Regions from separate parts of the Cupriavidus sp. a3 genome, predicted to be linked through region 2. Evidence: predicted binding sites of a transcription regulator. Region 2 holds the regulator's gene; each other region holds the start of a gene.
The links. Region 2 encodes LexA, which represses DNA repair genes until DNA is damaged. Its sites were predicted from a motif close to ACTGTATNNNNATACAGT; they were not measured.
Positions count from the first base shown of each region.

Region 1 (7,114 bases), 110 kb from region 2:
GGCTGGTCACGGTGCTGGACGAGTTCCAGGCGCCGCCGATCGGCATCCATGCGGTGTTCCCGCAGCGCAAGCACCTGCCGCTGCGGGTGCGGCTGTTTATCGATCACCTGAAGAACACCTACGGCAACCCGGCTTACTGGCGACGGGCGGAGCAGGCGGCATCCATGCCGGCGGCAGCGGCGCTGGCAGGCTGACCGGCAGCGCAAGGCTCAGGCTGAGGCGCTTTTGTTGCAATTGATTTTGCACAATGCCGTACTCGGCACCCTGACTACAATGGATTCAGACAGGCGCTTTCACTGCCCCGGCATCGCCCCCCGGCGCCGGGCGGCCGCCCTGCCCCCTTCCCTATTCCCTAGTCAGAAAAGGAGCCCCGCATGTTCCAACACATCCTGCTACCCACCGACGGCTCGGAACTCTCCAAGAAAGCCATCAACGGCGGGCTGGAACTCGCCAAGGCCATCGGCGCGCGCGTCACGGCCTATGTCTGCCTGGAGGAGTATCCCTACACCCCGTTCAGCGAAATCGTGGTCGAGGCGCCGCAGGCCTTCAAGGACCGCATCGAGAACCAGGCCAAGCTCTACCTGAAGGAAGTCGAGAACCTGGCGAGCGCGGCCGGCGTCGTCTTCGACGCCGACATGTCGACTTTCGCGGTGCCCTACCTCGGCATCATTGACGCGGCCGAGCGCCATGGCTGCGACGTGATCTTCATGGCGTCGCATGGCCGGCGCGGGCTGTCCGGCCTGCTGCTCGGCAGCGAAACGCAGAAGGTGCTGACGCATACCGACATCCCGGTGATCGTGTATCGGTGACCCCCGGCCTGCTTCGGCAGAAGGCACAACGCCCGCACCGGGCTCCCCGGTGCGGGCGTTGTCATGGGTGCGGCCGGTAGCTTACGAAGCCTTGCGGATCCGCTCCTCCATATGCCTGGCGCGGTCATCCGAACCCGGGTGCGACGAGAACATGCTCGACTTGCCGCCATCGAGCCTGGCCAGCTTCTGGAACGCCGTCACCAGTCCGCGCGTGTTGGCCTTGTTTTTGGTCAGCAGGTCGAGCGAGTAGTCATCCGCCGCGCTTTCCTGCGACTGCGAGAACTGCGCGTTGACCAGCTTCTCGCCCAGTTCGCCCAGTTGCGACGACGACAGCGCGGCCACCGCGCCGTTGCCGGCCGACGCGGCCGCGCCACGCGCGGCGGTTGCCGTGTAGGCGACCTGCATGGCCTTTTTGGTGTGGCCCAGCGCGACATGGCCCAGCTCGTGGCCCAGCACGCCCCGCACTTCATCGTCGGTCATCATGTCCATCAGGCCGCTGTAGACGCGCACGCAGCCGTTGGCCATGGCCCAGGCGTTGACGTCCTTGGTCATGTACACCTTGGCGTTGACGTTGGGCACGTTGCTGCCGTTCAGGCCGCTCATGATCTTGGCCAGGCGCTTGCCGTAGGTGGTATTGGCGCCGGCGATCCTGTTGGTCTTGTCCGATTCGGCGCAGGCCTGGTCGGACAGGCTCTTGACGTCCGCGTCGCTCAGCGTCGCGGCCTTGGCCAGCGAGGAGCCGGCGGACACCATGCCGTCGATGTTGGTGGGCATGCCGCCGGAACAGCCGGCCAGCAGTGCGGCCGCGACGGCGCAGGTAGCGAGAGAGAATGATGCTTTCATGATGTTGTTCTTGGTGGAGGCTCAGAATGTGCCGACAAAGGCCCGGGCACTTTATGGCATCCACTTGCTGACGGCATCACCCAAATGCAATAAATCGTCAGATATAACAATTTATTGCATTTGGCACTGATTTCCGCCCCGGCACTCCGCGGCGCATCGACCGACCTCGGATGGAATCTTCGCCAAGGTCACCTAAGCTTGTGGGAGGGCGATCAGCGAGTGGAAATTCGCACCAAGTCGCAACGCGTACATTTTCGGTCGGGGGCAGACGGAAGGTGTGATCATGCGACTTTCACTCATAGCCTGCGTCGGCATCCTGGCGCTTTCGGCATGTGCCTCGACCTCCGATGACAGAGGCTCTTTTACGGTGATGACGCCGGCCAGCTTCGATCGCACCTTCACCGCGGCAGCGGGGGCAATGCATGACCAGGGGCTGGCGATCAGTCTCGCGGATCCGGTCAGGGGCGTGGTGGTCGGCAGCCTGGAAAGCCGGACGGTGATGGCGGGTGTGGACCAGCTGCCAGACGGCCACGTGCGGGTGACATTCGACAGCATGGGCGAAAACGATCCAGCGCTGATGGCGCGCATTTCTAGCAGCTACGATCACCGCATGGGGCGTTAAAAAAAAGCGCGCCGTCCCTGAGAGAGCAGGCAACACTCACATGGATTTTTCTTAATAAATTCAATGCGTTACCTCTCATTTCGCCCCCGAAATGAGGGGGAAAAACCGGCCAATACGTCCTATTAGAATCAAGAACTTACCGGACGTTTTGAACAACGTGGGCGTTCGCAGCTACACTGTATATACATACAGTAACCCCACCCAACCATGCCCTCGCTCGCAGCCGCAGAAACGTCCATCATCGAGGCCACGCCGGCCATCGTTGCCAAGCACCGCGCCGCCGGAATCCTCACCTGGAAGCTCATTCACCAGATCGAGGACGAGGTCATGCACGAGGTTGCCCAGTCGGGGAAGCATTCGTCCAACCTGCTCCGCATGCTCAAGTCATCGCCATTTCTGGGCTACCCGAAGGACGACACGCCAGCCGACTTCACGGGCAGCGAAGCGTTGCCGATCACCTTCAGCGTGATCCAGGACGCCTGGAATCGGGTCAACTGACCTCGACGCCATGGGCAACAGCAAGCTTGCCGCCGGCTGCCACATCCGGTCTGGCGATCGGGCCGACCCGCCCGCCTCTGCGGAGAACGGGATTCTCGGGCAGATCCATGGCCAGTACATAGCGGCCGCCATCGGGACGCTGGGCAGAGCCACGCGCGAGGCTCCAGACCACCATGAGGTGGTGGTCGAGGCCGGGCACGCCGGCACCGTCCGAGTTTTCATCGAGAAGAAGCGAGCCCGCCACGGTCGGTATTCTCACTACTTCTGGTCGGCCTACTGCGCTGAGCAAGCGAGATAGCGCCATGGCGGCTACCACCATTTTTCTCGAGGCCCACTACTTCGGCGAGGACAGCGAGGAGCTGCGGCTGCCGTGCGATGCGATCGCGGCAACGGCCGGCGGCCTGGTCGTGACCGGTTTGGAGACCAGGCACCTGCAGGCGCTGGCCTGGCAGCCGGACTACGTCTCCTACTGGTCGGACGGCCTGCTGGTGCGGCTCGCCGTCGGCGGCTGGACCGCGCTGGGCGACACCACCGTTCGTTTTTCGCTTCGCTGACGCGGCCGCCGGCGCCCAGGGCAGCTGTTCGTGGACAGCGTACCAGATGGCACCTGGCTGTACGGCCACGCGTTGGCGCTGGAATTGGAGGGTGTGGTGGGCAAGCGCGCCGGTTCGACGTATCAGGCTGGCGAGCGGTCGCGCGACTGGGCGAAGGTCAAGCGGCCGGGAGCCGTGCCGGCGGAGAGGTTTAAGCGATAATGATCGCCCCACCGATTCGCCCGGGCCCTGTCTATATGTCTAAGTTTTCCCGAGCTCGCCAGCTTGCATTTTTAGTGTCCATTGTGTTGGCAGCAGGATGCTCTTATACGGCGGTGCCAACTCAAATGGCTGCAAATTCAGATGTCGGTAGTACCGGAGACATCCGCTATACGCATGAGCCGCTTGGCAATGCGAAGCACCTTCTGACAGTGACTGCATCGCCTGGGCTCATGGAAACGGAAAGCTCCATTGCGCAGCGCATCCATGTATTTGCAACAAAATTCGCGGCGAAGGTTTGCCATGCCGGCTTCGATTTCGTTCACGACCCAAATCTCAGCCAGCCTACTGCCGGCGGTTTTATGAAGCGCACGCGGTCGTACGTGTTCACCTGCAAGCAGTAGGCGAGCCCACCACTACCGCCGTCGAGCGCGCACCTCGTTCTCCAACTCCGCCAACCGCTTTCCCTGCTCCGCGACTCGCTCATCGCGCCACGCGAAGTCCCTCCGGGCGTCGGCGCCGGTGTAGCGGTCCCCCTCCATCCGCTCGATTGTCTTCTTCATGGCCACCATCTCGGTTTTGATCTCGATCAGCGCCGCATTCGTGGCCTCGCGCTGGCCGAAGTAGGCCGACAAGGCAGCCACCAGCGCCACCAGCAGCCCCCAGAATGGGAGCGTCGGCCGCTCCATCCTCACCGCGACGTGGCTATCGCTCTGCTGCATAGCAGCCCTCCCTGGCTTCGATTGCGGCGTCCAGAGCGACCGCGTCGCGCCGGGACTTGTGGTATTGCTCGGCTGCGCCAATGTAGGCCACCTCCAGCGCGCCCATGGTGTTGTCACGGGGCACCGGCAGCTTTGCGGGCGGGATTGTCCGCAGCGCCTTGGGGATCGGCTGGCACTCGGCCCTCTGCGGCGGCAATGATGCGGGACATGCCGTCAGCAGGAATGCGGCACTCGCGATACACAGGTACTTGAACAATTTGAGCCTCCGATTGTTCTCTGATGGTGCGGTAAATGGTCGTGATCTTCTCGCGGTCCTCCTGCTTGGCCACGAGCACGTCCTGGTCCTTGGCGACGACCTGCTTGTTCAGGCGCGCGATCTCCTTGTCGCGCTTGTCGATCGCGTCCTTTAGTGCTGCCTGGCCGGCCCGAAAGCCGGCGGCGTGCACACTCGCCCGCCATGCCGCGGCGCCGCCGGCCAGCACCAGCAGCATGCCGATGACGATGGCGGCCTTTGTGGGAGGGTTCATGAGGACTGCTCCAATCGGCCTTCACACATTGCGCGCTCGGACGCCCGCCGCTTGACCAGTCCCGGCAGCTCGCGGCCGCCGGCGTAGGTCCAGCGCGAGAACTCCGCGCACGCGCCCGCGTAGTCGCCGGCGTTGAACTTGCGCGCCATGGTCGACCGGCAGTAGGCCGCCACCCCCGTGTTGAAGGCGAAGCTGGTGGCAGCGGCCAGCCGGTATGTCTGCCCCTTCAGGACCGGAGTGCAGGCAAGGACGCCGTCGGCATGCTCGACCAGGTCCGCGTCTAGAAGCACCGTGCACTCGGCCGGCGAGTACGGCCGGCCCAGCACCGCCGTCTTCGTATGGCCGGCGCAGGCAGTGACGATGCCGATCGGATCCTTGTAGCCGCGCAGGATCACGCCTTCGAACTTCGGGACTGTGGTGAGCAGCAAGGCGGCCGCACCGGCGCCTACAGTCGCCTGCAGAGTCCGCTTCGACCCGGTCCTCATTCGGCTGCCCCCTTGCTCGCGTCGATCATGTCCTTCAGGGCCGGCTGGGCGACGATGCGCGAGAACGCCGCAGCGAACGCCACCAGTGCCGCGGCGATCGCGGCCATAGCCGGCTTGCCGGTCAGGTACAGTTCGGCGCCGGCCTCCAGGCTGGACAGCAGGCCCGCCAGTAGCGACAGGCGCACGCTCCACAGCCGCGGGAATTGCTTCTTGGCCTCTTCGATGAGTTCCATGTGAACCTCCGGGAATGAAAAAGGCCCGCGCGCGGCGGGCCTAGTGGTATGTTTGGCCATCATGGACGACTAGGTTGGTCCTTGAACCAAATGGCCGTGAGGAGAGGTGCTATGAGGGACACCCTGTTTGCGATGGCTCTAATGCTGTGCCTGAATCTGGCACAAGCGCAGGAGACGACTGCCGCGCAACTCGCAAAGGAATGCTCGTCAGACCCGTCTACTGCTAAGACCGCCGAAGAACTGGTCGGGCTTTTCAGGTGCATAGGCTATGTCAGCGGCGTTCTTGACACCCATGCAGTCATGGTCGGTGTCTATCGGAGCCAAAAGGCTTTTTGTGCGCCTGCAGATGGCGTTAGCCACGAATCAGCGATTCTGGCGTTGCTCCAATGGCTAAACCGTAAGCCCACTAGAGGCGACATGTCCGCGCGCTCAGCCGTGTTGCTTGCACTAAGGGAGCGGTTCCCGTGCTGACATCCTTACGACGGCTTTACCTACCTATTGGAAGCGGAAAGCCTGAATGAGCGCTGATCAGTGCGACCCTGGCTCGTCGTGATCTGGCAGGCCACGGTGTAGACCTGCCCAGCCGTGCCGCCAGCCAGCCAGAACGTGACCTTGCCGTCTGCTGCCATGGTGTTCTTGCCTGGCGGGTTCAGCGTCAGGCCATCGTCTACCTCGATCACCGGCGTGCCCGTGATCGTCTCGCCCTCGGCCAGCCACGCCGACCAGTCGACCTGGTAATCCAGCGTGGCCGCCGGGTCTTTCGCTGGGATGCTCATGCGGGTATCTCCACGGTTCTGTGTTCCTTGGCCACGGCCAGCCGGCGGGATTCCGCCGGGATGGCGCTTGCTCGAATATCGGCAGGCACGGCAAGTGCGCGCTGCTCTGCCGCTACCAGCAGCACCCGCGTCTCGGCGGCGACCACGATGCGCACCGGCTCGTGCGGCGTCGAGTCGTCCGGCACGGCGCCGGTGATCTGCGCTGTGACGCCGCCCAGCCCGCGGGCGATGCCGCCGGCGAATGTCTGGGCAGCCACGATTGAGGCAATCGTGTTTCCCAACTGCGTGGCGATCTGGCCGGCGATGCCGTCGACAGCCGTGCCGGTGAACGCAGCAGCGACAGGCCCGAGGCCTGCAGCGACAGTGCCGGTGTGCGCCTGGCCACCAGTCGCCGACATGCTCGCGCCGCCAACGGTGCCGCTGATGGCGCCGGCGAAGGCCTGGCCGCCAGATGCGGCAGCCGTCGCCGCGCCGAGCGTCTGGCTCAGCGTGCCGGAAAAGGCCTGCGCGCCGCTCGCCGCCGCAGTGAGAGCGCCGAGCGTGCGCGAGACCGTGCCGCTGAACTGCTGAGCGCCGGCGATCGATGCCGTCGCGCTGCCCAGCGTCGCGGCGATCGTGCCGGTATTTCCCGCCGCCAACGGCGTGTAGGTGATCCGGATCTGGCCGATCGTGCCCGCGCTGCCTGGGCCACCACCGTTGCCGTTACCGCCGCCACCGCCGCCACCAGGCGCCCCGCCAGCGCCGCCCGTGCGGGTTGAGTGGCTGTCACCAGCACCGCCGCCACCGCCACCGCCTTCGGTGTTTGCCGTGCCCGCCCCGCCGCCCGTCGTGCCGCCGGAACCGCCCG
Region 1 covers NZ_CP170643.1:1,641,144-1,648,257, reverse strand. The annotation lists gene ACAD63_RS08055 (LysR family transcriptional regulator) at 1-194, shown strand, start outside; gene ACAD63_RS08050 (universal stress protein) at 375-809, shown strand; gene ACAD63_RS08045 (M48 family metalloprotease) at 891-1,652, opposite strand; gene ACAD63_RS08040 (penicillin-binding protein) at 1,936-2,274, shown strand; gene ACAD63_RS08035 (DUF2471 family protein) at 2,482-2,772, shown strand; gene ACAD63_RS08030 (hypothetical protein) at 2,765-3,016, opposite strand; gene ACAD63_RS08025 (hypothetical protein) at 3,075-3,326, shown strand; gene ACAD63_RS08020 (hypothetical protein) at 3,357-3,527, shown strand; gene ACAD63_RS08015 (hypothetical protein) at 3,527-3,928, shown strand; gene ACAD63_RS08010 (hypothetical protein) at 3,941-4,246, opposite strand; gene ACAD63_RS08005 (hypothetical protein) at 4,360-4,773, opposite strand; gene ACAD63_RS08000 (lysozyme) at 4,770-5,258, opposite strand; gene ACAD63_RS07995 (hypothetical protein) at 5,255-5,491, opposite strand; gene ACAD63_RS07990 (Rap1a/Tai family immunity protein) at 5,603-5,962, shown strand; gene ACAD63_RS07985 (hypothetical protein) at 5,983-6,267, opposite strand; gene ACAD63_RS07980 (hypothetical protein) at 6,264-7,114, opposite strand, start outside.
Region 1: ACAD63_RS08035 (DUF2471 family protein) is a predicted target of LexA. The motif match lies at 2,450-2,467, and genes of this name have one in related genera.

Region 2 (7,114 bases):
GCCCAGCACCGACACGGTCACGTCGACCACGACGTCGGTGTGCAGCGCGACGCTGATCGGGTGGTCGCCCACCATCTTCAGCGGGCCGTTCGGCAGGCGAACCTGAGCCTTCTCGACCTTGAAGCCTTGGCCTTCCAGGGCCACGGCGATGTCGGCGTTGGTGACCGAGCCGAACAGACGGCCGTCCACACCCGACTTCTGGCTGACCTGGACGGTCAGGCCGTTCAGCTTCTCGCCTTCGGCTTGCGCCGCGACCAGCTTCTCGGCGGCGGCCTTTTCCAGCTCGGCGCGCTTGACTTCGAATTCGGCGATCGCGGTTTGCGTGGCGCGGCGCGCCTTCTTCGACGGGATCAGGAAGTTACGAGCGTAACCGTCCTTCACCTTGACGATGTCACCCAGGTTGCCCAGGTTGATGACTTTTTCCAGCAGAATGACTTGCATCGTGTTTTCTCCGTTACGGACCTAGGGCCTATCAGTTCTTGTGCAGGTCGGTGTACGGCAGCAGCGCGAGGAAACGCGCACGCTTGATCGCCGTATCCAGCTGACGCTGATAGTGGGCCTTGGTACCGGTCAGGCGGGCCGGCGTGATCTTGCCGTTGTCGCCGATGAAGTCCTTCAGGGTGTCCAGATCCTTGTAGTCGATCTGTTCCACGCCAGCCACGGTGAAGCGGCAGAAGCGCTTGCGCTTGAACAGCGGGTTCTGTTGCTGGAAGCGCTTCTTGTTCTTGTTGTCACGTTTGACGAATGCCATGATTCAATCCTTTACGAATGCTTTACATCCGGTGATGTGAAAGACGAGAGCCTTGCTGTTGCGGTGCTTGCGGGCGAGGAATCCTTCGCAGTCGAGCAGCGTGCCGAGCGGTAACCGCTCAAGCCGCTGACCCACCGGCCCGATCCCCATTGCCGCGATGGCAAACTCAACCTGCCGTGGCGTTTCCGCCTCGACCGTCTCGCCGCTGTACTGCAGGATGCAGTTCACGACGGGCACTCCGGCCGGGGTATAGCGCAGGGCATCGCGTTCCGCCAAAGTGGCGGCAAGCCGAAGTTGGTTCAACGCGGGGCCTCTTGCCGTTTGCCATCCGTGCCGCCAGGGCCGACATGGTCAGCCTGGGCGCGCACCGCAGTCCGCACTCAGGCGGCCTGGCCTTCGGTGGTCGTTTGCGCGGCCTTGCGGGCTTCTTCGCGCTGCACTTCCTTCATCATCGGCGAAGGAGCGGTTTCAGCCTTCTTGGTCTGCACGATCAGGTGGCGCAGAACGGCGTCGTTGAACTTGAAGGCGTGTTCCAGTTCAGCCAGCGTGTCCTTGCCGCATTCGATGTTCAGGCAAACGTAGTGAGCCTTGGCCAGCTTCTGGATCATGTAGGCCATCTGGCGACGGCCCCAGTCTTCCACGCGGTGAACGTTGCCGTTCTGCGAGGTCACGAGCTGCTTGTAGCGCTCGATCATGGCCGGCACTTGCTCGCTCTGGTCCGGGTGGACGATGAAGACGATTTCGTAATGACGCATTGACGCTCCTTTTGGGATTAGCCACCCGGGCGTCACGAGTCCGGTGCGGCAAGGTTGAATAGCCTTAAATTATAGCCCGGCGCCAACGGGGCGCGCAAGCGGCAAGGCTGGCTCAGGCTTTGGCAAAGGCGGCCTGCAGGCGCACGGGATCCCGTGCCAGCGCAGGATCCGCCGCAAGCGCCAATGCCAGCAGTACCCTCGCCTTATACGGATTCAGGTCCGAGGCGGAGACAAAAACGCCATCGGACGGGCTGGGATGCGCCGGAATCGCCACATGACCTGCCCCGGTGCGCGAACTGCGCACCACCGCCACTCCGGCGGCGGCGGCATCCACCAGGGCCTCCGCCAGCACTTCGTGTATCGAGCCATTGCCGGCGGCGGCCACCACCAGGCCCGCCACGCCAGCCTGCACCAGCGCATCGACGGCGATCCGGCCCGGCTGCGCGTAGCTCGCCACGATCTCGACCACCGGCCATGCGCCCGGCATCGGACCGATCGCCCATGCCTGCCGGGGCGTGCGGGCAAAGCCCACGTAGTCGTCCTGCACCAGCCCGAGCGGCCCGCACTGGGACACGAAGGCATCCACCGCCGAGGTATGCGCCTTGGCAACATCGCGCGCCGCATGGATCTGCTGGTTCAGCACCACCAGCACGCCCTTTCCGCGCGCATCCGGATACGCCGCCACCCGTACCGCGTCGAGCAGGTTGAGCGGCCCGTCGGCCGACAGCGAGGTGGACGGCCGCATCGCCGCCGTCATCACCACCGGGACCGGGCACGCCTGGGTCAGGTGCAGCGCCATCGCCGTTTCTTCCAGCGTATCGGTGCCGTGCGTGATCACGATGCCCGCCACATCCGCCTGCGCCGACCAGTGCTCGACGCGAGCGGCCAGCGCGACCCACAGCGCAAAGGTCATGTCCTTGCTGTCGACCTGCGCCACCTGCTCGGCTTCGATCCGTGCCACCGACTGCAGCGCCGGCACCGCCGCAAGCAACGACGACACGGGCACGGTGGCCGCCTGGTAGTGCGCGCTGCTGGCGGGGTTGCCGGAAGCGCCGGCAATGGTGCCGCCGGTAGCCAATACAACGATGCGAGGCAATTGGGTCATGGATGCTGGGGCTCAGGAAACAGAAGGGAATACATGCGCCGGGCGATGGAATCGCGATTGTAACGGCGGACTTCCACCGGAATGGCCCGCGCCGAGGCCGATCGGTTCACGCGCGCCAGCAAAAATTCTGCTTGCGCTGACGCCGATACTGTATAAAATCACAGCATACTGTTTAAACATACAGTGCCCGGCCCGCCGGATGCAGGATTTCGGGGACCGCCCAGTCCGTTGGGCAGCCCATCCAACCCTGCCCAGCGCGCCCGCACGGAACGGCGATCCCATGGCGACCCTGACACCCCGGCAGCAGCAGATTTTCGATCTGATCCGCAATACGATCCGCCGTACCGGCTTCCCGCCGACGCGTGCCGAGATTGCTGCCGAATTTGGCTTTTCCTCGCCAAATGCCGCGGAAGAGCACCTGCGCGCGTTGGCCCGCAAAGGCGTGATCGAGCTGACGCCTGGCGCCTCGCGCGGCATCCGCCTGAAGGTTTCGCGCAGCGACTCGGAAATGCCGGACCAGTTCTCGCTACCCATCCCCGACGTTTTGCAGCTGACGCTGCCGTTGGTTGGCCGCGTCGCAGCCGGCAGTCCCATCCTTGCCGCCGAACATATCGACCGCCAATACCAGGTGGACGCCTCGGTCTTCGATGAACGCCCCGACTACCTGCTGCGCGTGCGCGGCCTGAGCATGCGCGACGCCGGCATTCTCGACGGCGACCTGCTCGCCGTGCGCCGGGCCAGCGAAGCGCCCAACGGCAAGATCGTGGTGGCGCGACTCGGCGACGATGTCACGGTCAAGCGCCTGCAACGGCGCGGCGGCCATATCGAGCTGATCGCGGAAAACCCGGACTTCGCCAACATCATCGTTGAACCGGGGCGCGAAGAGTTTTCGCTGGAAGGCATCGCGGTCGGCCTGATCCGATCCTCCGGCTTCTAGCCGGTCACGGCAGGCGCTTCGCCTGCGCGGACCCACCCGCTTCCATTGCTTTGCAGACGCCGCCCGGCTTGCCGGGTGTTGACCCCGCTTTTGCCTGAAAAAGAGGTGCAACCATGCCGCAAACCCACCACGTCGCCGCCCGCCGCCCGGTCAAGCCGGTGCCCTTCCGCCAGTGCAAGGGCGTGCGCGTCTATCAGGGCGCGCAGCGCCGGACCATGGTAGGCAGCATGGCCGCGATCTGCAGGATGCTTGAACTGGAAACCACTAGCAAGCTGGCCTGATCAGCTACGCGCGCACGCCTTGGTTTCCGTCTCCAGTTCTTCCGGAGTCATCTGCGGGAACCATGTATTAGTCTTGCGCAACTCGACCGCCGTGCCATCCGGCCTGGCGGTCAGCGAGATCAGGTAGGCATACGCAAATTCGCCACTGATCTTTGGCTGTCCGATCCGGATTTCCATCTGGTTCTGTGCCGGCAGGTTGACCATCGTGGCTTCGTCGCCGAGATTGTTGCGCAGGCATTTGGCAACGTCAGCCATTTTTGCCGGCGTGAACAAGCGCATCGGCGGACGCGCACGAATATCTTTCTCCGATGTGCCGGTGGCGCATCCGGCCATCATCGCGGCCACTGCCACGCCAGCCCCTATTACCGCTGCTCGAAAGAACATACGACCCCTTTGGAATGCAAGGCGCGTATGGTACAGGAGCCACATCGATTGTGGGCGTCGCTGGCACTGAAAGGAGCGTCCAAGACGATGACGCAGGGATCTCCATCCCCTCCGCGCAAGCGCGTTTAGCCAGGCCACGCCAGGAAGAGTAGGCCCAGCCCGAGCACCACCGCCGCGAGGATCAAATAGTGGCGCCAGCCGTGCCTCGGATCACCGGTACGGTATGCATGATGGGAATGAGGGATGTGAGGTCTCATGGAGCGAATTGCCGAAAGCTCTTATCCCATCGTAGCCCTTTAAGACCAAGTCGTCCCGCTCGCGCAGCGTCCGCAGCATGCCGCAGCGCCGCCGTCTATTCCGATTCTCTAAGTGCAGTTCGCCTGCATAGGAAGCTGGCCGAAACGCCGCGCGTGTAAGGCGGCGGCACTGGTAAGCGCCAACGCGCCTGAGATGGCGAGTTGGTCGGCGAAGGAATCAAAATGCTTCGGAGTGGCCGCATGAGGCTACAGCCCGGTCTTAGTGTTCTCGACGCAAGCCTTTGCGTAAGCAATTGCTTCAGCCATCGCCTCTTCCTCGCTATTGAACGTGGCTTTGATCTTGTGTCGCAAGCCTGGGACAAACTCGTTTGCGTGATCGATTCTGCGCTCGAACAATACCGATGCCTCCCAGGATCCAGATTTCGACTTCCAGACCGTGCAGTGGCAGAAATACTCCCCTTCTTCGACCAAGGCATGGCTCGACATGGCGCGCTCCCATCGTTTCAGAGGAATCCTAGCATGATGAAAGAACGCCCCATCCGCTTCAACGGCAAGCCTCATCGCCCTCGTCCATCTGCTCGGTCACCGCACTCGGTCGCATACCCGCCAGCGCAAAACGCACGAACGGAATTTCCTCCCTTCTCGGCCGTCTCTTCGCAGTAGTCCAGCGGAGAATGGCTTTTTATGGCACGGCCGATATTCCCACTTCTACTGGTCGGCTTACCGCGCCGAGCAAGCGATCGACGAGCGCCATAAAGTGACTCGCGACAATATTGTGCGCTGCATCACAATTCATAACGAAGCTCTTGTGCGATGCGGCATATGATGTAACGGGGGACCTGTAGTAAGAGCCTTGGGCCCATGCAGCCAAGGCCTCATATCTGTTTTGACGGGGGAATTTCGGTAGCCCAAACGGGCCTTGGCCTATGCAGCCAAGGCCCACTCCATTCTGTGCAAGCGGCGAGGTCAGCGAATACACCCGACGGCAGAAGGAGGGATCCGCCAATGGGTAGCAGCGCCGCTGTTCTCGCCCTGCAGGACATCGACGCGTGTCGGCCCGAGGTGAGCAAGAAATGTTTGCGAGGCAACGGAGCCCCCTCGCCTACCCACAGAGAACGCGCAAATCGGCACGCGCCTTCAGAGCGATCGGCGCCCACTGCTTGCCTGCCCGTAGCTTCGCTACATACGTTGGCTCATAGCACCGCAATTCATGCGCCGGAGTTCAGGATGCCTGGCGGCCGACCGCGATCAAGCGGGGCCTACCTTCAACATCCTCGATGCGCGGCAGGGCGCCCGAAGCAATGTTCTGCCGAACCGCAGCCTTCAATTCAGGAACATCCCAACGCCCCTGCTCGATAGCACCCAGAGCGTCGCCAGTAACTGCGAATCTCCCGCCACAGGCAGCGCAGCGGTATATTTGACTACCGCGCAGGCGATCTTGTCGGTCAAGCCAGCGTCGCGCGAGTGCAGCGCATAGTAAGCAAGGCACGGTTTTGGTTGAACTCACAGTGTGTCCCCGGCGATTGTCAAATCGGCCTTACGGCCGGCCTGCGTCTTGCAACCTGCTTGGGGTCAACATCAGGCACAGCAGGAGATTGGTGGTCCAATCCGGATGCAATGGTGCGCCTGGCAGACCCTCATCGTCACGGTAGCCTTAGGCCTAAGTTTCATTTAAGAAACGTGCCCTGATCTGTTTGCGACACAACAGAGTCAACCAGTGCTGTGCCGTGCCGCACAACGAGGGATGGACAATTCCCGGCGTGGGCCATCGATCACCCCCTTGAGGTGTGGCTCGCCGTCGGTGCTTGGGCTGCGCTGGACGACACCACCATTCGTTTTTCCCTGCGCTGACGGCCCATGCCAAGCAAAGCGCTACCTCTGGATGTGCCGGCCCTCACGGACGAGGAGTCGCGCGACATCGGCCTGCGCATGCGCAATCCGGACGTAAATGACCTGCTCAACTCCTTTACTCGTATCAGATTGCCCTGCAACTGTCACAGGAAGACGCCCTGACTTTCGCGCAGGTCATGGACTGTAGCAGGCGACGACCGTGGAAGCCTTGAACCTCGCCGCAGACCTGTCAGGTACGTGCCCGACATGGTGCAACAGGATGAGCTTCGAGCGGAATTCGAGCGCCTGAAGAAAGGCGACGACTAAACCCCTGAGAGCGGAGCGCCGCGCGTGTGAGAACCAGGCGTGACAGCCGGCAGAGACCGGCACGCTTACAAACGTAGCAGGAACAAACATGACCAAGTACGGAAAGCTGGATTGCCTCATCTTGCGTTCCTTTGGCGAGCAGTCGGCGCAATTTGCTTCCACATCCGCGACCTTCTGTGCGCTCCAGGCCTGTCAATCGTTGCCACGATCTCCGCCTCGACCTCTACCGCCGTCGCCCCCGCGATTTCCTCCACGGTCATCAGCGCGGTTGCCGCCGCGGCCACTGCTTCTGTCTTCGCCACGCTCGGCGCGGCGGTCCGAGCCGCGATTCTCCGCTCGCTCATCGCCGCGATTCCACCCACGCTTCTCACCGCGGTTTTCGCCTTGATTTCCACCACGATTCCAACTGCGGTTGTCACCGTCGTTCCAATCGCGGCCCCTGCTGCGTTTCTCGTCCCGGTCCCAGCCGCGATTCCAGTCACCATCC
Region 2 covers NZ_CP170643.1:1,534,380-1,541,493, reverse strand. The annotation lists gene rplI (50S ribosomal protein L9) at 1-441, opposite strand, end outside; gene rpsR (30S ribosomal protein S18) at 473-751, opposite strand; gene priB (primosomal replication protein N) at 755-1,054, opposite strand; gene rpsF (30S ribosomal protein S6) at 1,132-1,506, opposite strand; gene ACAD63_RS07370 (asparaginase) at 1,619-2,611, opposite strand; gene lexA (transcriptional repressor LexA) at 2,892-3,548, shown strand; gene ACAD63_RS07360 (hypothetical protein) at 3,662-3,829, shown strand; gene ACAD63_RS07355 (hypothetical protein) at 3,830-4,180, opposite strand; gene ACAD63_RS07350 (hypothetical protein) at 4,717-4,956, opposite strand; gene ACAD63_RS07345 (hypothetical protein) at 6,744-7,112, opposite strand.

Region 3 (7,114 bases), 2.0 Mb from region 2:
GCACGCCGATATAGACCAGCAGCACGGCGCCGACGATCTTCAGGTACGGCAGGCTCAGCAGCTTGACCGCGGCCACGGTCAGCACCACGCGCATGATGATGGCGGCGGCGCTGCCCCAGAAGATGGCCTTCTTCTGCTGGGCGGGCGGCAGGTTGCGCGAGGCGAGCGCGATCACCACCGCGTTGTCGCCGGACAGGACGATGTTGGTCAGGATGATCGATCCCAACGCAATCCAGAAAGTGGTGGAAGACAGCAGTTCCACTGGGAGGCTCCTCGAGTTCTATGTGGTGGCGGTTTTATGTACTGGCGCGCCCCGTCATCTGACGGGTGTTCGGATGTCTGAAAGCGCAGGCATGACTGTTTAACCCACGAACCTTTCGATTACATTTCAATCCTGTAATCTTTCGGGGCTTTCACGGCGCCAGGATCACCCGCCGCAAAAACAATGCCCCCGCCGATGGCGGGGGCATCACTAGTCTGTCATTCCCGCCACAGCGGGAACGGCAAGCAGGACCTTACAGCATCGCCTTCAGCAGGCGGCCCATCTCCGACGGGTTCTTGGTCACCTTGATACCGCAGGCTTCCATGATTTCCAGCTTGGCCTGGGCGGTGTCGGCACCGCCCGAGATCAGCGCGCCGGCGTGGCCCATCCGCTTGCCCGGAGGCGCGGTCACGCCAGCGATGAAGCCAACCACCGGCTTCTTCATGTTGTCCTTGATCCAGTTGGCCGCGTTGGCTTCGTCCGGACCGCCGATCTCACCGATCATGACCACGGCGTCCGTTTCCGGATCGTCGTTGAACATCTTCATCACGTCGATGTGCTTCAGGCCGTTGATGGGGTCGCCACCGATGCCGACAGCCGACGACTGGCCCAGGCCCAGCGCGGTCAGCTGGCCCACGGCTTCGTACGTCAGGGTGCCCGAGCGCGACACCACGCCGATGCGGCCCTTCTTGTGGATGTGGCCCGGCATGATGCCGATCTTGATTTCGTCCGGCGTGATCAGGCCCGGGCAGTTCGGCCCCAGCAGCAGGGTCTTCTTGTTCTCGCGGCGCATGCGGTCCTTGACTTCCATCATGTCGCGCACGGGAATGCCTTCGGTAATGCAGACCACCAGGTCCAGGTCGGCATCAACGGCTTCCCAGATCGCGGCAGCGGCGCCTGCGGGCGGCACGTAGATGACCGACACGGTTGCGCCGGTCTGGGCCTTGGCGTCCTTGACGCTGGCGTAGATGGGAATGCCTTCGAAGTCTTCGCCGGCCTTCTTGGGGTTCACGCCTGCGACGAAGGCGTTCTTGCCGTTGGCGTAGTCGCGGCAGCCACGGGTGTGGAACTGGCCGGTCTTGCCGGTGATGCCCTGGGTGATGACCTTGGTGTCTTTGTTGATCAGAATCGACATGCTGTAATCCTTTGCTTGGCTACGAGCGGCGCGCGCGGGAGCTCAATAGAGCGCCAGCGCACCGCTCGCGTTCGCGTATGGTTGCGTTCGTGCGACGGCTTACTTGCCAGCGGCAGCGGCCACCACCTTCTGGGCGGCTTCTTCCATCGTGTCGGCCGAGATGATGGGCAGGCCCGACTCGGCCAGCATCTTCTTGCCGAGGTCTTCGTTGGTGCCCTTCATGCGCACGACCAGCGGCACCGTCAGGTGCACGGCCTTGGAAGCGGAGATCACGCCTTCGGCGATCACGTCGCAACGCATGATGCCGCCGAAGATGTTGACCAGGATGGCCTGCACGTTCTTGTTGCTCAGCATCAGCTTGAAGGCTTCGGTCACCTTCTCGGTGGTGGCACCGCCGCCCACGTCGAGGAAGTTGGCCGGCTCGCCGCCGAACAGCTTGATGGTGTCCATGGTGGCCATGGCCAGGCCGGCGCCGTTCACCAGGCAGCCGATGTTGCCGTCCAGCGAGATGTAGGCCAGGTCGAACTTCGAGGCTTCGATTTCGTTGGCGTCTTCTTCATCCAGGTCGCGGTAGGCGACGATTTCCGGGTGACGGAACAGCGCGTTCGAGTCGAAGTTGAACTTGGCGTCCAGCGCGATGACCTTGCCGTCGCCGGTCAGGATCAGCGGGTTGATTTCGGCCAGCGAGGCGTCGGTGTCGTAGAACGCCTTGTACAGGCCTTGCAGGGCCTGGCGGGCTTGCGCCACGCTCGCGTCGGGCACGCCGATCTTGCGGGCGATGTCGTCGGCGTCAGCGTCGGTCAGGCCGGTCGACGGCTCGATGATCAGGGTGTGGATCTTTTCCGGGGTGTGGGCAGCGACTTCTTCGATGTCCATGCCGCCTTCGCTCGACGCCATCAGCGCGATCTTCTGCGAAACGCGGTCCACCACCAGCGAAACGTACAGTTCCTTCTTGATGTCGGCGCCTTCTTCGATCAGCAGGCGGTTGACCTTCTTGCCTTCCGGACCAGTCTGGTGCGTGACCAGCTGCATGCCCAGGATGTTCGACGCATAGGTCTTGACGTCTTCGATGCTCTTGGCAACCTTGACGCCGCCGCCCTTGCCGCGGCCACCCGCATGAATCTGCGCCTTGACAACCCACACCGGGCCGCCGAGCTGTTCTGCGGCCTTCAGGGCCTCGTCAACCGAGAACGCGGGGATGCCGCGCGGAACCGGCACATTGTATTTGCGCAGGATTTCCTTGCCTTGATACTCATGGATATTCATGCGTGTTTCCTTTCGGGTAGGCGTAAAAGGTAGAAGGGAGAAATCTGAAAAAGGAGACGAACTCTCTCGTCTGGTTGGCTGATCCTGAGAATCAGCCGGAAGTGCCGGTTGGCCTGTCGGCCGGGACAGCGTCGTTGCCGTCGTCGTTGGCTTGACCACCGCGGTCGCCATTGGCCACGGCGGGCGCCCGAGGCGCGGTTGCGACGGCAGGTGCGGCCTCGGCCCTTGCCTTGGGCGTCGGCTGGTGACCATACCAGCGCGGGTAAAACTCACGAACCACCTCGCCGTCGAAACGCAGCGCGTGGCAGCCGTGCAACTGATAGGGCGGCTCCGGATTCGGATCGTCCTCGCCGTTGTCGCGGATACTGATGACTTCGCCGGCAAACGCCTGGATCGCGGTGCTGGGCAGCACGCCGGCGGCTTCGGTCAGGTGGGAACAGCCGTTGATGCCGGCCAGGCGCTCGCGCACGGCCTTGCGGAAGCCCTTGCGCAGGTTCAGCCCGATCAGCTTGCGGTAGGTCGGGCCGATGGTGTCGCACTGCGACGGGTACGGCACCCAGTCGGAGCACGCCTCGGCATCCAGCACCGTCATGTCTTCGTTGATCGTGACGCGCAGCCACAGGTCGTGCAGGGGCTGGCCTACCGGGCGGATACGGTCGCCGGCAAGTGCGATGTCGCGGGGCTTGGTGTCGGTCAGGCGCACCTCGACATCCCACAGGCCGTCCTCTCTCTGGTACGCCTCGGCCGTAATGGCACGGCGATGGCGCAAGGAGCGGTTGACGGGCTGGGACAGAGGCATGGCCAGGCTGGAATACTGGGGGCTTGGGAACGGCGGCGCCGGAGCACCGAATAACCCGGGGAGTTTAACATGCCGCGCTGGTTTGCCCGGGAACATCCTTGTGCGGCGACTGTCGCGCCGCATTGTCGGGCAATGGCGCGCCAATGACACCCTGACTGCAGTGCAGGTAATGAACCGACGAATGCGGATACTACCGCACACAGACGCTCAGTCGTCCTCGCTGTACGCTTCGTCAGCGCCCTGGATGATCTTGCTGACCACCGCCCGGGAGAATCCCCGCGCCACCATGAATCGGATCTGCCTGGCACGTGCCTCCGGCGTATCCGGCGGCACGCCGAAACGCTTGCGCCAGACCTCGCGGGCGCGCTCGGTCTCGGTGGCGCGCAGCCTTTCCTGCAGTTCGCCCAGCTGTTCGCTGTCCAGCTTGTGGGTCTTGGCTTCCTGCATCACCCTGGCCGCGCCATAGCGGGCGCCGCGGCGATGGACCAGGCTGTCGGCAAAGCGCTGGTTGGACAGCCAGTTCTCGCGCTCGAGCGCATCGAGCAGCTGCTCGAGCTGCTCCGGCGATTCGGCATGGGGCGCCAGCTTGCGCGCCAGCTCGGCGCGGCTGTGCTCGCGGCGCGACAGGTAGCCGACGGCGCGGGCCTTCAGGGACAGGGGGGGACGCGTGGCCATTGAGGTCGTGAAGTTTCCACCGTGGGCCTAAACAAAAAGGCCGGCGCATCGGCGATGCCCCGGCCCTTCCGGTTGCTCCAGCGGCGGGCTGGCGCTCAGTCTTCCAGCACTTCGGCCGGCACGACGTTGGTCGGCGCCACACCCAGCGCGGCACGCACCTTGTTCTCGATCTCTTCGGCGATGTCCGGGTTCTCGCGCAGGTATTCGCGCGCGTTGTCCTTGCCCTGGCCGATCTTGTCGCCGTTGTAGCTGTACCACGCGCCCGACTTCTCGACGATCTTGGCGTCCACGCCCAGGTCGATGATCTCGCCCTGGCGGGAAATGCCCTGGCCGTACAGGATGTCGAAGAAGGCTTCGCGGAACGGCGGCGAGACCTTGTTCTTGACCACCTTGACCTTGGTCTCGTTGCCGATGACGTCGTCGCCCTTCTTGATCGAGCCGATGCGGCGGATATCCAGGCGCACCGAGGCGTAGAACTTCAGCGCATTGCCGCCGGTGGTGGTTTCCGGCGAGCCGAACATCACGCCGATCTTCATGCGGATCTGGTTGATGAAGATCACCAGGCAGTTGGTGCGCTTGATGGTGCCGGTCAGCTTGCGCAGCGCCTGGCTCATCAGGCGGGCCTGCAGGCCGGGCAGCGAGTCGCCCATTTCGCCTTCGATTTCGGCCTTGGGCACCAGCGCCGCCACCGAGTCGATCACGATCAGGTCGATCGAGCCCGAGCGCACCAGCGCGTCGGTGATTTCCAGCGCCTGCTCGCCGGTGTCCGGCTGCGAGATCAGCAGGTCGCCGACGTTCACGCCCAGCTTGCCGGCGTAGCTGACATCCAGCGCGTGCTCGGCGTCGATAAAGGCGCAGGTGCCGCCCAGCTTCTGCATTTCGGCCACGACCTGCAGCGTCAGCGTGGTCTTGCCCGACGATTCCGGACCATAGATCTCGACCACGCGGCCGCGCGGCAGGCCGCCGACGCCAAGCGCGATGTCCAGGCCGAGCGAACCGGTGGAGACCACCTGGATGTCCTTCTCGACCTCGCCGTCGCCCAGGCGCATGATCGAGCCCTTGCCGAACTGCTTCTCGATCTGGGAGAGCGCGGCGGCAAGCGCCTTCTGCTTCTCGGCGCTCACGCCCGCACCTGCCTTCTTGTCGTCCATGGTCGTCCTTGAATCAAATGGTGTATAAATAGGCCGCATGTGGCGCGGCACCGGCTTTTGCCGGCTCCGGCGCCGGCCCGGCTGTCTGCGCGGCCGCCATTCCGGAAGCATCACTCAGGAAGCATCCCGGGCGGCCCCAGCGGAATGTGCGGGTACTGTATAAAAAAACAGTATGCTTGGCAAGCCCCATCGCGCCCATTCCGCGGGCGTCCGGCTATGCCGGCCAGGTGGAGACAACCATGCGTATTCTGATCGCCGAAGATGACGACACGCTGGCCGATGGCCTGACGCGCTCGTTACGTCACTCTGGCTATGCCGTCGACCATGTTGCCGACGGGCTCGGTGCCGACTCCGCCCTGTCGACCCAGACCTTCGACCTGCTGATCCTGGACCTGGGACTGCCGCGCATGTCCGGCCTGGAGGTGCTCAAGCGCCTGCGCGCCCGCGGCGCGATGCTGCCGGTGCTGATCCTGACCGCGGCCGACAGCGTCGACGAACGCGTCAAGGGCCTGGACCTGGGTGCGGACGACTACATGGCCAAGCCGTTCGCGCTGTCCGAACTGGAAGCGCGCGTGCGCGCACTGGTGCGCCGCGGCGCCGGCGGCGGCGCCACGCTGATGCGGCACGGGCCGCTGGCCTTCGACCAGGTCGGCCGCATCGCCTACCTGAACGAACAGATGCTCGACCTGTCGGCGCGCGAGATCGGCCTGCTGGAGATCCTGCTGACGCGCTGCGGCCGGCTGGTGTCCAAGGAACAGCTGGTCGACCACCTGTGCGAGTGGGGCGAGGAAGTCAGCAACAATGCCATCGAGGTCTACGTGCACCGCCTGCGCAAGAAGATCGAGGTGGGCGGCATCCGCATCGCCACGGTTCGCGGCCTGGGTTATTGCCTGGAAAAATTCCAGCCGGCCGTGGCCGCGCAGCATTGACGCCGCCATTGACGCGGCCCGCACCTTAGCCTCGCCCGTGCAGGCGAGCACGACCGCACCCGAGCGACCACCGTCGAGATGAGCCTGCTGCAACTGCCCTGGCGGCGCGCGCACCGCGCCGTGCCACCACCCTCCCATACCACGCCTGGCACGCCTGGCACGCCCGGCACCGACCAGGAACTGGCCGACGCACTGCCTCACCTGGAGGAAAGCACCGCCACGCCCGCGCCGCGCTCGCTGTTCGGCGAGATCCTCGACTGGATGCTGGCGCCACTGCTGCTGCTGTGGCCGATGAGCATCGCGGTGACCTACCTGGTGGCCAAGTCGATCGCCAACGGCCCGTTCGACCGGGCGCTGGAAGCCAGCGCCATCGTACTGTCGCAGCAGTTGCGCGAGGTCAACGGCCGCGTCACGCTGCAGCTGCCGCTGTCGGCGCGCGAGATCCTGCGCGCCGACGAGACCGACAATATCTATTACCAGGTAGTCGGCAAGCGCGGCGAGTACATCGCCGGCGACCACGATCTGCCGCTGCCGTCGGAAGAAGACCAGGGCCACGCCGGCCTGGTGTCGCTGCGCGACGACCGCATCGCCGGCAACGATGTGCGCGTGGCCTACACCTACGTCGACCTGCGCAATGTCAGCGGCAGCCAGCCGGTGCTGGTGCAGGTGGCCGAGACGCTCGACAAGCGCGCGCGCCTGGCCAACGAGATCATCAAGGGCGTGATCCTGCCCCAGTTCGTGATCCTGCCGCTGGCGGTGGTGCTGGTGTGGTTCGGGCTCTCGCGCGGGCTGGCGCCGCTGACCGCGATCCAGCAGCGCATCCGCGCACGCAACCCCGGCGACACCAGTCCCATCGACGAACGCGCCGCACCGCAGGAGATCACGCCGCTGGTGGGA
Region 3 covers NZ_CP170643.1:4,072,842-4,079,955, forward strand. The annotation lists gene ACAD63_RS19405 (TerC family protein) at 1-262, opposite strand, end outside; gene sucD (succinate--CoA ligase subunit alpha) at 516-1,397, opposite strand; gene sucC (ADP-forming succinate--CoA ligase subunit beta) at 1,497-2,663, opposite strand; gene ACAD63_RS19420 (DUF2889 domain-containing protein) at 2,755-3,462, opposite strand; gene recX (recombination regulator RecX) at 3,670-4,137, opposite strand; gene recA (recombinase RecA) at 4,233-5,288, opposite strand; gene ACAD63_RS19435 (response regulator transcription factor) at 5,528-6,217, shown strand; gene ACAD63_RS19440 (sensor histidine kinase) at 6,296-7,114, shown strand, end outside.
Region 3: recA (recombinase RecA) is a predicted target of LexA. The motif match lies at 5,443-5,460, and genes of this name have one in related genera.

Region 4 (7,114 bases), on a different contig from region 2:
ATGCGCGCCGACATAAGCCTCTTCCCGCAGATAGTCGGCAGGCGTGACGCCGTCCGGGACCACTTCTTCGGGATACTCGTAACGCAGTTCGTCCAGCGAGAATTGGCACAGGTTGGCGATGTGGACGGATTCGGTCAGGTAGCGGTGCGGGTAAATGTTGGCGAGCCGTAAGCGGGAGCGCAGGTGCTGCTCGGCGTTGGGCAGCAGGTCATAGCCACACTCGGGAACCGGGCGATGCACGCGGATGGCGGTCAGCACGTCGTGCAGCGGCTTGCGCGAGCGCACGTGCATGGTGACGTTGCCAGTGGCGACAAGGCGCAGGTGATGCTGCGCCGCGGCCGCTTCGACGGTGCCACGGTGAATGTCATCCATCGGCTTGTAGAGCAGGCTCAATCCCATCCACGCCCGGCCAGCAAAGGTCGCGCTCACCCAGGCCGATTGCGCCTCCAGCTTCTCGGCCGCCACGCCGTAGTCGGGCGTGAACACGACCAGGCAATCCGGCAGCCCTTTAAGGTGTTCGTAAGGCGCTTCGGGCGCGGCCAGATCGCGTGGCGTCAGCACATACGAACCCTTGGCGGCGCGCATGCGCGCGAGCGTGATCAACTCGCACAGGTTGCCATAGCCTTCGCGGTTACGGGCGAGCGCCAGGAACGAGAGGGCGGGCGTGCCGTCGGCGTTCTGCAATCGGAACCAGGCGCCGACCACCAGGCGGACACCGGCGTTCTTCGCCTCGGTGTGGGCGCGCACGATCCCCGCCAGCGAGCACTCGTCGGTGATGGCGAGCGCGTGGTAGCCCAACTGGGCGGCGCGCTCGGCCAGTTCTTCCGGTCGTGACGCGCCAGCGAGGAAGGAGAAGTTGGAGCGGCAGTGGAGTTCCGCGTAGGCGGGCAGACCTGCCGTGGTGGTGGAGTCCATGGCTGTCAGCCGAAGAGGCCATGCAGATACCACCGCGCCTCGTCGCCTTCGCGGCTGCCCATGCGTTCCTGAAAAATCCAGTAGCAGGTGTGGTCTTTTGCCTCCGCGACAAAATAGTCGCGCGTCACCAGCTGGCCGCCCCACCAGCCCGACTCGATGCGCTCGGGCGGCGAGACGATCCGCAAGGGCGAGCCGTAGAAGGGTCGGTGGTCCCGCTCAATCAGCGGGATGGGCTTGCCGAGCAGCCAAGCGGGACGCGGCAGGCCTTGTGGCACCGTTGCGCTGGCCAGCTTGGCAGTGGCCGGCTGCCAGCCGTTGGCGACTTCCGGGCGGTAGTCGGCGCGCAGGCACGGCTGGCGAACATTGTCGGCGCCCAGGCGGGCCACCAGCAGTTCGAGCAGGCGTGCGTGGTCCTCAGGCGTGCCGCCCGGCTCGGGAAACAAGGAATCGCTGGGCGGTGCCACCGGCTCGGTCTCGAGGGCCGACACCGCGACAGCGATCATCGGCGCTTCAACCTTCAGCCGCGCCAGACGTTCCTTGAGCAGGCGCACCAGATGCTCTTCGTGCCAGTTGGGCTCAGCCAGTGCGATTTCGATCCCGGTTGGCGCGATGGCGGCGCGTCCGCGCTCGTGGCGTAGCTCGACCGCAAACCGCTTGATGGCCAGGTGCCTGGCGGTCAACCACCCGACCATCTGGACCAGCAAGCCGCGAAGGTAGGCGAGGGCGCCCTCGGCGCTCTCCATCCTGTCCGGAAGATCCACCGCGGCGTTAAACGATGGTGGGGCTTCGACCCATTCGAAGACTTCCGGCGCTTCCCCATGGGCGCGATCCAATGCCTCCAGGATGGCGGCGCCGCAACGGCGCTGCAGGCCTGCGCGCGGCAGCCGGCGCAGGTCGCCCAGCGTCCGGCAGCCGAGTCCATCGAGCCATTCGTCGAACGGCCGCGCTGCCGGCAAGATGGCAACGGGCAGGTCAGCCAGCTTTCGTACCAACGAGGGCGGACATAGCGCCACGCCGCCGCCGGCGCGGGCAAGCAGCCACGCCCCTTCGGCAGTGGGGGCGCATCCCGCGACAGGACTGAAGCCCATTGACGTCACGGCCGCCAGCATTCGCTGCCGCAGCTTGCGGGCACCGCCGAAGAGTCGCAGCGTGGTACTGACGTCGACCAGCACCGCTGCCTCCTCGGAGGCCGCGACATTGGGCGAGAACTGCAGCAGCGCCATCGTGACGCGCTCAAGCGCCGCCAGCTCCGCGCAAGTGTCCCGATCAAAGAGAATGGTGTCCGGCGCGATCGTCTGTACGCCGCCGCGTCGCATGCCCAGCTTCACGCCGGCCGCCATGGCCAGCGGCGACGCCAAGTGCACGCGCTCCTTGTCCAGGACAGCAACCGCCAGCTCAGTGGACCAGTTCGGCCGGAATATTTCGAGGGGCAGGGACGACAGGCGCAGGCAGATCCACAGGCGCAGCATGGCGATACAACAGAATGGGAGAGGGCTGCAGGGTTACGTTCAGCGGCGATTCCTGCTGCGGGCCTCGACGCTTCACGAACTGCACGCGAATGCCGTCCGATGCGGGCTCCAAGGCGAGGCGCAGCGGCGCTGGCGAGGCATCGCGTGCGCAGGCGCTTGGACGAACCACAAAGAACAGGACATCCGAGGCTTGGGCGGCAAGGTTGAGACGCCGAAGCGCCTCGTTACGCAGGTGCGACTGCCAAAAGACGAGCGCGCCGCAGGTCCGGGCGCGCAAGATCTGCTCCGCGGCCCACAGGGCGTCAGCGGTGTGCTGGGTGTCGACCCATAGAATCTGCGTGGGCGGGACACCCCAGTTGGCGAGGGCGAGCGCTTGAGGCGCGTGCGGCGGCGCCAACAGCGCGACCGGGCGGCTCGCGCGTGCCACGAGCGCAGGGCGTAGCAAGCGCAGCTCGCCGATACCGGGCTGGCGCTGCAGCAGTTCCGTCAGACAACTAGTCGGCCAGCCGCCGCCCGGCAGTTCCTTGTCGAGCGCGGGATAGCCGGTCGGCACGGTGCGTGCGCTACCGCGGGCCAGCTGCGCGGCGGTCCATAGCGATGGGTGAATGGTTTCGGGGGCGACGGTTAGCATTGGAGGGCTCCTGCCACTAGTGTACTGTATATCCATACAGTATTCACCGTGTACGGAACGCCTCCAATACCGCGTCCCGGGAAACGACTCGGAGGTCGGCTAAGCGGCGAGTTGTTACGTGACAATCATGCGGGGGACGCGTCGTCCCATATAGCGTGTCAGCCGTTAAACCCGTGTGGGTGGCTGACAATTCACTTCCAGACAATGTCCACACATAACCCGCTCCGCGCGGCCGCAAATGCCCTACGGCGAGGAAAATGTGAGATGGAGCGGGGCACCGGACCAAGCGCTGGGATCCCCTGTTGGCTAAAGCTTGGGCAGAAGCCGTTGCATAAACCGCAGCAGTAGGTTAGCATTTGCTTAACAACTAATCCGCGATGTCGGTGTGGCTCGACCACCTGGTGCGCGGGGGAAAAAGCCGGCGAAAGCCGGTTTTTTCGTTTCTGGAGTCGAGAATGGCGGGGGAAGGCTGGCCGGACCCTCAGGACGCGCGTCTAGCCGAGGTCCAGATCAGGACGACAAGCACGCGGGTGGCCCTGGGCTTGGGCTCTACATCGCGAGCGAAATTGCCAAGGCCCATAACGGGTCAATCGGCGCCGGTCCGACCAGACCGAGACCGCATTTGACGTGCGTCTGCCGCGTCGCGCATAACGGATGGCGTTAGGTAGGAATCAAAGGAAAGATTGCGAGCACCTGAGCCGCGCCAGGGTGTTGCTCGAATTTCACCGAGGTACTTACTACCAGCTTCCCCTTGGCACGATCAAAAACCACTAGCGCCTTCTGGTCGTTCAGATGGTTGGACATATACAAGAATCCATCCACGTGTGCCGGATGATCATGCACCGCGCGCGACCATTGTTGCGGAATGTCGTAGGGCGTCATGCTTGAAACGGCGGCGTTGCCACCCAAGTTCTTCAAATGAGGCCCATAGAGGGCGGCAACGTTTAGAAGCTCGCCTTGGAACGTCAGAACGTACCGATCGAGTTGGTCGGCTGTCAGCTTAAAACCGGTCGGGCCCGCGATTTCATCGTGGAGCACCGTCTCGGCAAAGGCGCACGGCAGAGTAAAGCCGAAATAGCTGGTGCTATAGACCGCTTGTGGATCATCAAACCGGTTGCCGCCGGATTTGCCAAAGTACGGCTCATTTGTGTTGTAGCGGGAAATTCGAACGAGACTTGCCGGTGCGACTTGCTCAATGTGGAGTTCAAACAAACCAAATTTGCTGCCCGGGGCACTAATTGCCAAAATGACTCCTCATCGCTCAGCAAAAGCCGCAGCGGCCTTCTTGACTTCTTCGAACTTGCCTCGTTTGAGTGCCTCCAGCGGGGTGGCTTTGTCCAACGAACCTTTTGCTGTCGTGAAGAATTGCCACTTCGTCCAACCAGGCAGATCCCCCAACAGCTTCGTGATTTCTTCCACTTTCTTGCGGTCGATATCGGGCCAAGTGTAGAACGCTGGATAGAAAACTTTTGTGCCCACGTTAATCGTAAACATGCGCTTGGCGAGCACAGCTTTGCTAAGCGCTTGTCGCGTCAACCCTAGCGCATTGATAAATTGGTCCGACGAGAGGATGTCTCGCGATTCGACCAACTCTTTACGCGATTGCTCCGCGCGGGCCTCGAATGCCTTGATGTCCACGGCAGCTCGGCTGCGTCCGAACTGGACCTGAACCACTAAACCAGATATCTGGGACAGGCCATTTTTCATAAGGCGGCCGAGGGCAGCGTCAGGCAAATCCAAAAGCCGCTGAGTTGCCTTCTGACTAAACATTGAGGCCGCACCCACGGCGCTTCGAAGAGCTCCTTCGCTCTCGGGGTCGAGGAAGACGACGTCCGCCTCTCTGACATGTGTATGTGTTGCTTTCGCCACAGCGCACCTCCTATGGTGATGATTCACTGTAGTTCGGTTTTGCAACCATGTCAACCAAATCAACCAACCTCATGACAGCCTGTCCCGCTTCCCGGGGCGACAACGGCGCCATCCCTCGATTGGTGGGCTGCGGATAACAGGCTGCCTGTGTACCGCAGCAACAGGAGGGCTACAAATGCGGTTAAAGCATGGCGCCGTTCTTGACCGGTAGTGGTATCTTTGGCGCCATTCCGCCGTCTCGATTGCCCCAAGCGCTGTCCGGCTGCAGGGCAGCTCCGGCGGCCAAGCCGCTGGAACTGACGCGAACGGAAATCTTGTTGGAGGCGTTTTGCCGCGCGGGCTTCGCGGAGACGATCTCGGATATCGGGAACTTCGCGATCCTTGCCTGTGCGTCCGCCGCGGGCTGCCGCATCGAGGACGCCGGCAGACTGGGGCTATACAACAAGCGCGCGCAGTTCCTCACGGCGAAGTGCAACGGACAGTCAGTCATCCTGGCCGCTCACTAGGCAGTGGATCCGACATTCATACTCGCCCCCATCCTGGGTAACTTCGTGCGCGGGCGGAACGAGGTCGGCTTCGTTGTCGACATTATCGGCGAAATGAACGCGAGCACGTCGGAGGCAACTCTGGCGACCACGATTGCGGATGACAGCTGGGCGGCGATGTCATATGGGATAGCCAAGCTCCTGCGTGCCCTTTATCGGCCCCAGATCAATTAGGCCCGCCCAACGGATTTCGACGAAATCCTTGCTGGTATTGAAAAATTCGAAAGAGCTACCAATGGCTAGCTCAACGAAATCTGCTCCAACAGGGTCGAGCCATGGAGGTTAGCCACAGGACGTCGCTAAGTTCTTACTTCGACTTACCGGTGGCAGCCAAGGCGGTATTGCTGGTCACGCAAGCCTCGGTGGATCTGCTTGAGTTGGTCCATCTGTTGCCACGCATTGATTTGGCGCTGCTGGTTTTCGTTGGCCCGGATCTGTGCCTCGATGGATCCGCATTGCCAGTGTAACTGGCGTTGCTCTTGCGCATACTGTGCTTGTAGTTGCGCCTGCTGATTCTGGAATTGCCTCTCGTCTGCGGCACGCATGGCTAAATATTCTTGCTCTGCCTTGCGAACGTTTTCTGACTTACCGACAGTGGACACGGTGCCGCCCATGGGTGAGGTGATGTCTGTGTAGCCGCTGGGACAGTATCGGTCTTGGGAGTAGAGAATATTTTTGCCACTGCGGCATTTCGCGGCGTGGGAAAGTGGTGAGCAGGCGATAGCAAGTGCGATTACGATGGTTTTGTGCATAGGTTTCGAGCTTGTGGCCATGCCCGTTACCATCTGTTGGCGCGCGTGCAGCGTCAACCCCTCGTAAGGCTTGCTCAGACTGTTGCGAGCAATGGGACGCTGGGGTCGAGGGTACAAACACTTGCCTGCCCCCCGGAGGAATGCCGGGGTCTTATCAACGCTTGACGATAATCCCCGCTGGGGATATACATTGCTGAACGTGACGCCGATGATCAGTGGTTCGATGGCAACTAACAAGAAACTTACCCCGCCCCCTCAGCAAGAGTTGCTACGCGAGGCTATGGTACAGCTTGGCATGACAAGAGAGGAGTTCGCGACTCGCATCAGCGTATCTAGGCGAACGCTTGACAAGTGGCTTTTGCCGAATGAATCCTCTGACTTTCGTGCCCTGCCTGATATGGGCCGAGCCTACATTCAGGAAATTTTGGCTTGGAATGCGAAACGCGCTTGAATATCCCCATTGGGGATGTAAAATAGACGCCACGTTATAGGATCATCATTTGCCATGAAAACATCCTGGCGCTCTCATTCCATTGGGAGCGTCATTCGCCGTGTGGTACAGGCGCACCGTGCCTGGAATTCACGCTTCTACGGCTCGGTCGTTCATGGAAATGATGTTGAAGGCAGCGACCTCAATCTCACCTCGCCCGAAGACGTGGATTAAACAAAAGGAAACGAGCGCGATGAAACCGTACAGCATTGACGTGTCATCCACCGGAGATACGGTGTGGGTAACAGCGCACGACGGCTCCTGCGTAGGGCGGTTCAGTAAGCGATTTGGAATCGACGTCCATCGGACGGTGGAGGAGCAATTGGCCGGCGCAGATCAGTGCTTGCATTGCACACACCAACCCGCGGGTGAGGGCGAATGGAAGGTGTTTCGCACGAAGGTTCTGCAGCACCACGGAATCGATGTCCCGGCTAACGCAATCA
Region 4 covers NZ_CP170645.1:391,397-398,510, reverse strand. The annotation lists gene ACAD63_RS34755 (error-prone DNA polymerase) at 1-915, opposite strand, end outside; gene ACAD63_RS34750 (Y-family DNA polymerase) at 921-2,384, opposite strand; gene imuA (translesion DNA synthesis-associated protein ImuA) at 2,311-3,015, opposite strand; partial or broken gene ACAD63_RS34740 (ATP-binding protein) at 3,515-3,666, shown strand; gene ACAD63_RS34735 (RES family NAD+ phosphorylase) at 3,676-4,227, opposite strand; gene ACAD63_RS34730 (hypothetical protein) at 4,270-4,884, opposite strand; gene ACAD63_RS34725 (hypothetical protein) at 5,073-5,390, shown strand; gene ACAD63_RS34720 (hypothetical protein) at 5,747-6,181, opposite strand; gene ACAD63_RS34715 (helix-turn-helix domain-containing protein) at 6,273-6,632, shown strand; gene ACAD63_RS34710 (hypothetical protein) at 6,687-6,845, shown strand.
Region 4: imuA (translesion DNA synthesis-associated protein ImuA) is a predicted target of LexA. The motif match lies at 3,039-3,056, and genes of this name have one in related genera.